DNA from 2 places in the Streptosporangium sp. NPDC000396 genome. Region 2 is predicted to be linked to the other one. Evidence: predicted binding sites of a transcription regulator. Region 2 holds the regulator's gene; the other holds the start of a gene.
The links. Region 2 encodes LexA, which represses DNA repair genes until DNA is damaged. Its sites were predicted from a motif close to TCGAACANNTGTTCGA; they were not measured.
Positions count from the first base shown of each region.

Region 1 (3,878 bases), on a different contig from region 2:
CTGCGGATCATGGACGTGGACGCCCTCGTCGTCCCCTCCGCGGACCACCGCCTCACCGGCGCGGCCCTGCGCGCGGCCCTGGCCGCCGACCCCGACCCCTCCAACGTGATCGCCGTGGTCGCGACCTCGGGCACCACCAACGCCGGGATCGTCGACGACCTCGCCGGAGTCGCCGAGGTCGCCCGTGAGCGCGACCTCTGGTTCCACGTGGACGGCGCGTACGGCGGCGCCGGGCTGTTCGCCCCCTCGATCCGCCACCGCTACGCGGGCATCGAGCACGCCGACTCCTTCGTCGTCGACCCGCACAAATGGCTGTTCGCGCCCTTCGACTGCGCGGCCCTGCTCTATCGCGACCCCCGCCTGGCCCGTGCGGTGCACACCCAGGACGCCTCCTATCTCGATGTCCTGCACACCGAGGGCGACGAGTGGAACCCCACCGACTACGCCTACCACCTGACCCGGCGAGCCCGCGGCCTGCCGCTCTGGTTCTCCCTGGCGGTGAACGGCACCGAGGCCTACACCGAGGCCGTCGAGAAGGGCCTGACCCTCGCCCGCGAGACCGCCGAACTGATCCGCCGCACCGGACACCTGGAGCTGATCCGCGAGCCGGAGCTGTCGGCCGTGCTGTTCCGGCGTACCGGATGGACGGACAAGGACTACTACGACTGGTCCGAGCGACTGCTCGCCGGGCAGATCGGTTTCGTCACACCGACCGGCTGGGAGGGGGAGACCGTCGCGAGGTTCGCCTTCCTGCACCCCGACACCTCGATGGAGATCGTGGAGGAGATCCTGGCCACCATGGCGTGACGGCGAGGAAAGGTTCATCCCGTGACGAGACGGAGATAGAGCTCAGACGACCACCTGACGCAGTGAGCGGTGAGCCATCGATGAGCATCGACTATCCGGCCGTCGAGAAGGCGCGTGAGCGGATCAAGGCAGAGCACCTGAGGGAGCACCGCCCGCCGAGCAGCGCGAGGGGGCTGCACCACTTCGCGCTGATCTCCTCCGACGTCGAGGCGACGATCGCCTTCTACCAGGATCTTCTGGAGTTCCCTCTCACGGAGATCATCGAGAACCGCGACTACCGGGGATCGAACCACTTCTTCTTCGACATCGGAAACGGCAACCTGCTCGCCTTCTTCGACTTCCCAGGCCTGGACCTCGGCCCCTACAAGGAGGTTCTCGGCGGGCTCCACCACATCGCCCTGTCGGTGGACCCGTCGACCTGGGAGCGGCTGAGGGGAAAGCTGGAGGCCGCGGGTGTGCCGCATCAGATCGAGGGCGGCGCCTCGATCTACTTCAGAGATCCCGACGGGGTCCGGCTGGAACTGCTCGCCGACGCGCTCGGCGAGATGTACGGCTCCCGCGTTCTCTGAGGTCTCCCGGGCGTGAGCGCCTCCCGGGTGTGGGCCCCTTATGGATGCGGACGTCTCCCGGACGTACTGACCCGTGAGGTTGGGGACGCGGCCGGCCGCTCCGAGGGTGTGGAGCGGCGGCGCGGAGAGCCTTCCGGTAACCGGGGCGGTCGTGAACTCGTGAACCACCCGGCCATGGCCGGGAAGCCCCGGCCTTTGGGGCTGAGGAAGGTGCCAGACTAGGAAGATGCGCCTGTCGGATTTCTGGAACCGTATGAAACTGCACTTCGGTGATCCATACGCCGAGTCGTGGGCCCGTGACTACGTCATCGCCGACCTGGGCGGGCGGACCGTCAACCAGGCGCTGGCCGACGGCATCGCCGCCAAGGAGGTCTGGGGGGCGGTGTGCCGGGTGGCCGACGTCACCGGCTCGCTGCGCTGAGAGCCCCGGGCCTCTCGTCGGCCATGACCCCCGTCACGAGCTTTCGCCCTGGCGTCGCGGTGCGTCCGGCTGATCGGTCCGGTGTCGTGGGGAAAAGTCACAGGACGTGCTTAGGGCTGGGATGCGCCGTCCGGTAACTCCTTGATCATTTCGGCCGAGTGCCCGGGATTCCCGGTGCTCTCCTGACCGTGCGACGACCACAGGAAGAGCCGGCCGCTCCTGACCGGGGTGGCGAAGACGATCGTCTGTCTCCCGCTGCCCGGATGCCACACCCAGGGCAGGCGACCGTCGCCCTCGAGCATGCGACCGACAAGTCCCCGGGAGGGCGGCTCGGCCGCCAGGGACTCGAGATGAGACAGACGTCGCCGGGTGTACGTGACAGGCGCCTCGGATACCTCAGGGACTGTTTTCCCTCGGCATTCCCGCAGGTCGGTACGGCCGCAACGGATCCGGTGGAATGCCGGGGAACGTCGCCCCCGGGATGGGGCCCGCGCTCCTCCGGGGTGCGTGTCGGCCGGGAACACGCGATGTCGCTGAGCTACGATCGAACAGTCGTTCGGCTATATTGGACGCGCCGCCACTCATGGCGTGCTCTTCCAGAAAATTGTCGGTCGCACCCCGTAGCTTTCTGGCAACCGATCCAACCCGCGACCCTCCAAGGGGCTCCCATGGCAGCTAACGACCGCGAGAAGGCCCTCGAGACCGCGCTCGCCCAGATCGAGCGGCAATTCGGCAAGGGCTCCGTCATGCGCCTCGGCGACGAGGCCCGCGCGCCCATCGAAGTGATTCCGACCAGTTCCATCGCGCTCGACGTCGCCCTCGGCATCGGCGGGTTCCCGCGCGGCCGCATCGTCGAGATCTACGGTCCCGAGTCCTCCGGTAAGACCACCGTCGCGCTGCACGCGGTGGCCAACGCGCAGCGGAGCGGCGGCATCGCGGCGTTCATCGACGCCGAGCACGCTCTCGACCCGGAATACGCCAAGAAGCTGGGTGTCGACACCGACGCGCTGCTCGTCTCCCAGCCCGACACCGGTGAGCAGGCGCTGGAGATCGCCGACATGCTGATCCGGTCCGGCGCCGTCGATCTGCTGGTCATCGACTCGGTCGCGGCCCTGGTGCCCAAGGCCGAGATCGAGGGCGAGATGGGCGACAGCCACGTCGGCCTCCAGGCCCGCCTGATGTCCCAAGCCCTGCGCAAGGTCGCCGGCGCGCTCAACAGCACCGGCACCACCGCGATCTTCATCAACCAGCTCCGCGAGAAGATCGGCGTCATGTTCGGCTCGCCCGAGACCACGACCGGTGGAAAGGCGCTGAAGTTCTACGCCTCGGTCCGTCTCGACATCCGCCGCATCGAGACGCTCAAGGACGGCACCGAGGCGGTCGGCAACCGCACCCGGGTGAAGGTCGTCAAGAACAAGATGGCTCCGCCCTTCCGCGTGGCCGACTTCGACATCCTCTACGGGGTCGGCATCTCCCGCGAGGGCGGCCTGATCGACATGGGTGTCGAGCACGGCTTCGTCCGCAAGTCCGGCGCCTGGTACACCTACGAGGGCGACCAGCTCGGCCAGGGCAAGGAGAACGCCCGCAACTTCCTGAAGAACCACCCCGACATGGCCAACGAGATCGAGAAGAAGATCAAGGAGAAGCTCGGCATCGGCCCGCGCCTCGACAGCCCGGCCACCCCGCCGCCCGCCGCTCCGGCTTCCTCTCCCGCCCCGTCCGGTCGTGGGTCCAAGGCGGCCACCCCCAAGCCGGGTGACGTCTGACCCGGGTTGATCGATGAAGACGGGACCTGACTCCGGTCCGGCCGACGCGGCCGGGCCGAGGGACTGGGGTGCCTGGCCCGACGTGCCGGAGGCCGGACCCTCCGAGACGGGCAGCCGAGGGGGCGGCCGATCGCGGCGTTCACGCAGGGACCGGTCACGTGCCGGGCAGCCGGGTGCTTGGGATGCGTTCGTCTCCGCCGGAAACGGCGGCCCTATCCGGGGTGACGGCTCCGCGACGGGTGACGGCTCCATGGCGGGTGACGACTCCGCGACGGGCGGCGAGCTCGCCTGGGAAGACAGGACGGGCGGCGAGTC
Region 1 is NZ_JBIAZA010000033.1:25,691-29,568, forward strand. Features, by position in the region: gene ACFY2X_RS38040 (pyridoxal phosphate-dependent decarboxylase family protein) at 1-807, shown strand, start outside; gene ACFY2X_RS38045 (VOC family protein) at 888-1,376, shown strand; gene ACFY2X_RS38050 (DUF3046 domain-containing protein) at 1,603-1,797, shown strand; gene ACFY2X_RS38055 (hypothetical protein) at 1,908-2,099, opposite strand; gene recA (recombinase RecA) at 2,466-3,563, shown strand; gene recX (recombination regulator RecX) at 3,814-3,878, shown strand, end outside.
Region 1: the regulator LexA is predicted to act here: its motif matches at 2,342-2,357, upstream of recA (recombinase RecA).

Region 2 (3,878 bases):
CGCCGAGTCGCAGGGTGCGGATGTTGTCCTTGGTGACGCTCGTGCCCTTCTTCACCATCACGCCGATGTTGGAGGAGAAGTAGGGCGCCGAGAAGTTCACGACCTTCTTGCGCTCGTCGGTGATGGAGATCTCGGCCAGGGCCATGTCGAAATTCTTCGTCCGCCCCGAGACGAGCGCGTCGAACGGTGTGTTCTCGATGGCCAGCTTGGACAGGCCCGCGCGGTAGGCGATGTTGGCCGCCATGCAGTACTCGTAGCCGTCCTTGATGGCGGCGACCGTGTCACCGTTCCACCAGCCGGGAGAGGGCAGGTCGCCCTGGACGCTGAGCGTGTCGGCGGTGACGGGTTTGATCGTGAACTCGCCGCGCTTGCCGGTGACCTTGCAGTTGCCGTACGAGTCGCCGCTGGCCTCGGTCGTGTTGGCCGAGGTGGAGGAGCCGCCGCAGCCGGCGGTGAGCAGCAGCGACAGCAGCCCTGCGGCAACGGCGGTGGAACGGATGGTGACCATGACGCATCTCCTGGTAGGGGATCTGCACCATTGCAAAAGCGTTTTGGCATCGTCAAGAGGGTTTGCCAAAACGTTTTCTCATCTGTGAGGATGCGCGAGTGACCAATCGAGCCGGCATCCGCGACGTCGCCCGCGTGACTGGCCTGTCGATCACGACGGTCTCCCATGCTTTGAGCGGCAAGGGCAGGGTTTCGGAGCGCACCCGGGAGATCGTGCGAGCGGCGGCCGAACGGCTCGGCTACCAGCCTGACCCGATCGCGGCCGGGCTGGCGTCGGGCCGCGTCGGGGTGATCGGCATCCTGGTCGAGCACATCCGCTCGCGCCACTGGGAGCACACCTACCGGCCCTACTACGCCGCCTTCGCCTCGGGCGCGACCATGCTCGCGGTCGAACGCGACCACGCGGTCGTGGTGCTGCCCGCCGACCTCTGGGGCAAGGTCCCCCTCGACGGGGTGATCATCGTGGATCCGGCACACGGCGACCCGTTCATGTCGGAGTGCAGGAAGCGCGGCAAGCCGGTGGTGGCGGACGGCACGCCACTGGATCCGGGGTTCCGCGACGTGCCCGTCATCGAGAGCGACTCCGACGACACCCTCCAGGCGCTGCTCGGCCATCTGCGCGACGCGGGCGCCTCCCGCATCGCGCTGCTGACCGGCACCGAGCCCGACTCCTACACGCTCGACACCGAGAGGGCCTACATCGCCTGGTCGCACGCGCACGGCAACCCCGTGATCATTGAGGCGCTGCAGCCGGGCGAGCCACCGGCCGCCGCCGCCGAGCGGCTGCTGTCCCGGCCCGACCGTCCCGACGCCGTGCACGGTCTCAACGAGACGTACGGCGAAGCGCTGCTGGGCGCGGCGCGCAAGCTCGGCCTCGCCATCCCTGACGACCTGCTGGTCACGATCATGTGCGAGACGGTCGAGGACAAGCACTGGGACGTGCCGCTGACCGTGCTCAGCCTCGAAGCCGAGAGACGTGGGGCGGTGGCCGCCGCCGCGCTCATCGACGTGCTGAGCGGCATCGAGCCCGGCTCCCTCAGGGTGCCCACCCGCCTGGTGATCAGAGAGTCGACGAGCCGCTGACCCGGCCGGCGCATGCTCTGCGGATCTTCATCCTGGATGGTGTTCCCTGGATCTCAAGGGAGCGGGGATGAGGAGAGAGAGTATGCGGGCTTATGGATGAAGTTCGCGATAGTGCCCGGTTCTTGAGTGCGGACTGGCGAGCCGATCGGATCGGGGCGGCGGGAGGATGCCGCCCCAACAGCCGAAACCCCGGGCTCACGGTTGAAACCCGGGGTCTCCACACTCGAAAATCCGCGACGAAGTCTCGCCGTATGGCTGTGGCCTTGTGGGCCGGGCAGGGGCCGGTCTGGATGCCTGCCGGGCGCCGTCTTCTCAGAGCTTGCGCAGAACCGCCACGACCTTGCCCAGGACGGTGGCCTCGTCACCGGGGATCGGGTCGTAGTTCGGGTTGTGCGGAACCAGCCAGACGTGGCCGTCCTTGCGCTTGAAGGTCTTGACGGTGGCCTCGCCGTCGATCATCGCGGCGACCACGTCGCCGTTGTCGGCCACCGGCTGCTGGCGGACGACCACCCAGTCGCCGTCGGCGATGGCGGCGTCGATCATCGAGTCACCGGTCACCTGGAGCAGGAAGAGCGTGCCTTCGCCGACGAGCTGCTTGGGCAGGGCGAAGACGTCTTCGATGCTCTCCTCGGCGAGGATCGGGCCACCGGCGGCGATCCGGCCGACGAGCGGCACGTAGGCCGCGGTCGGACGGCTGACCGGAGCGTCGTCGTCGCGGGAGTCGGGATCCACCCACAGCACCGGCTCGCCGGGCAGCCGCACCTCAAGCGCACGGGGACGATGCGGGTCGCGGCGCAGATAGCCCTTGCGCTGCAACGCCGTCAGCTGGTGCGACACGCTGGAGGTGCTGGTGAGTTGCACCGCCTCGCCGATCTCCCGCATGGACGGCGGGTAGCCGCGCTGCTGCACCGAGTCGCGGATGACCTCAAGGATCTTCCGCTGCCTGGGGGTGAGGCCGAGCGAGTCGCGCCTGCGCACTGCCAGGTCGTTGACGGCTGAGCCGTTCTCGTCATGCTCGCTCATACGATCTCCTTGCCTCCCGGTCTGTATTGCTTGTGTCGCACACAGCGACCGTACCCTCGTTGAAGATCATATTCAAACAATTGTTCGAGTCGTTCTCGAAATCAACGACAGTGTGGTGTACAACATCGTACGGGAGTTCGATCGACATCGTGTTCGATTCGCCGATCTTTCTTCGACATATGTTCGGCCAGGTCGAAGGGGTGGGGGGCCATCATGAAGACGACCACGACGACCACGATCACGAAGGCCGCGACGGCCGCGACCGCGACGGTGCGGCGACCCGGGCGGAGGTCCACTCGGCGGTCCGGGGCAGTGGGAGACGTCCGATACCCTGGTGCGCCGCTCCAGCTCACCAGGAGGGGAAGGATCGTGGTGATATCGGCACTCACCGTGATCACCCTGGGGGTGCTCTGGGTCGGCGCCCGCATCGACGCGGCCTCGGCGATCGAGCGGAGAAGCCATGAGGGCCTGCCCTGGGTCGTGGTCCACCGCGGCGACACGCTGTGGGAGATCGCGGACGCGGTGACGGTGGAGGGCGACCCCGCCCCGACGATCCGCCGGATCATGGACCTCAACGGGTTGCCCGACTCCGTGATCCAGCCCGGAACCCGGCTGTATCTGCCCGACGGTTTCGCGCGTTGAGAGGGGCGCCGGAGGGGCGACACGCCGGTGTGATGCGCTGATCAGCGACTTCGGCTCGCGGGGTCTCTTTAACTTGCGTTCATGGGCCGACCCTCCTACCGTTGGACCACAACATCTAGTGGCTCAACCCAGTGCACTTCACCATAGATTGTGTTTCCATTACCGCATCTCGACCATTCGAGAGGTGGGCGCAAGCGTCCGGACACGGGTGCTGTGGGGTGCATGAGGAAGGTGGGCCGCTCGGCAGGTCAAGGAGGCGACGCGCGTGCACTGTCCGTTCTGTCGTCATCCTGACACGCGAGTCATCGACAGCCGGTCCACCGACGACGGTGGGGCCATCCGCCGCAGGCGCACGTGCCCGGAATGCGGACGCAGGTTCACCACGCAGGAAAACGTGCTGCTCATGGTCAGCAAGCGCAGCGGGGTGACCGAGCCGTTCTTCAGGGACAAGGTGATCGCCGGAGTGCGGCGGGCTTGCCAGGGACGTCCGGTCAGCGAAGACTCTCTGGCCCAGCTGGGCCAGCGGGTGGAGGAGTGCATCCGGGCGACCGGGGCCGCCGAGATCGCGGCCCACGAGGTCGGGCTGGCGATCCTGGGCCCGCTCCGCGAGCTGGACGAAGTGG
Region 2 is NZ_JBIAZA010000011.1:119,506-123,383, reverse strand. Features, by position in the region: gene ACFY2X_RS19375 (ABC transporter substrate-binding protein) at 1-508, opposite strand, end outside; gene ACFY2X_RS19370 (LacI family DNA-binding transcriptional regulator) at 607-1,590, shown strand; gene lexA (transcriptional repressor LexA) at 1,903-2,613, opposite strand; gene ACFY2X_RS19360 (LysM peptidoglycan-binding domain-containing protein) at 2,983-3,255, shown strand; gene nrdR (transcriptional regulator NrdR) at 3,521-3,878, shown strand, end outside.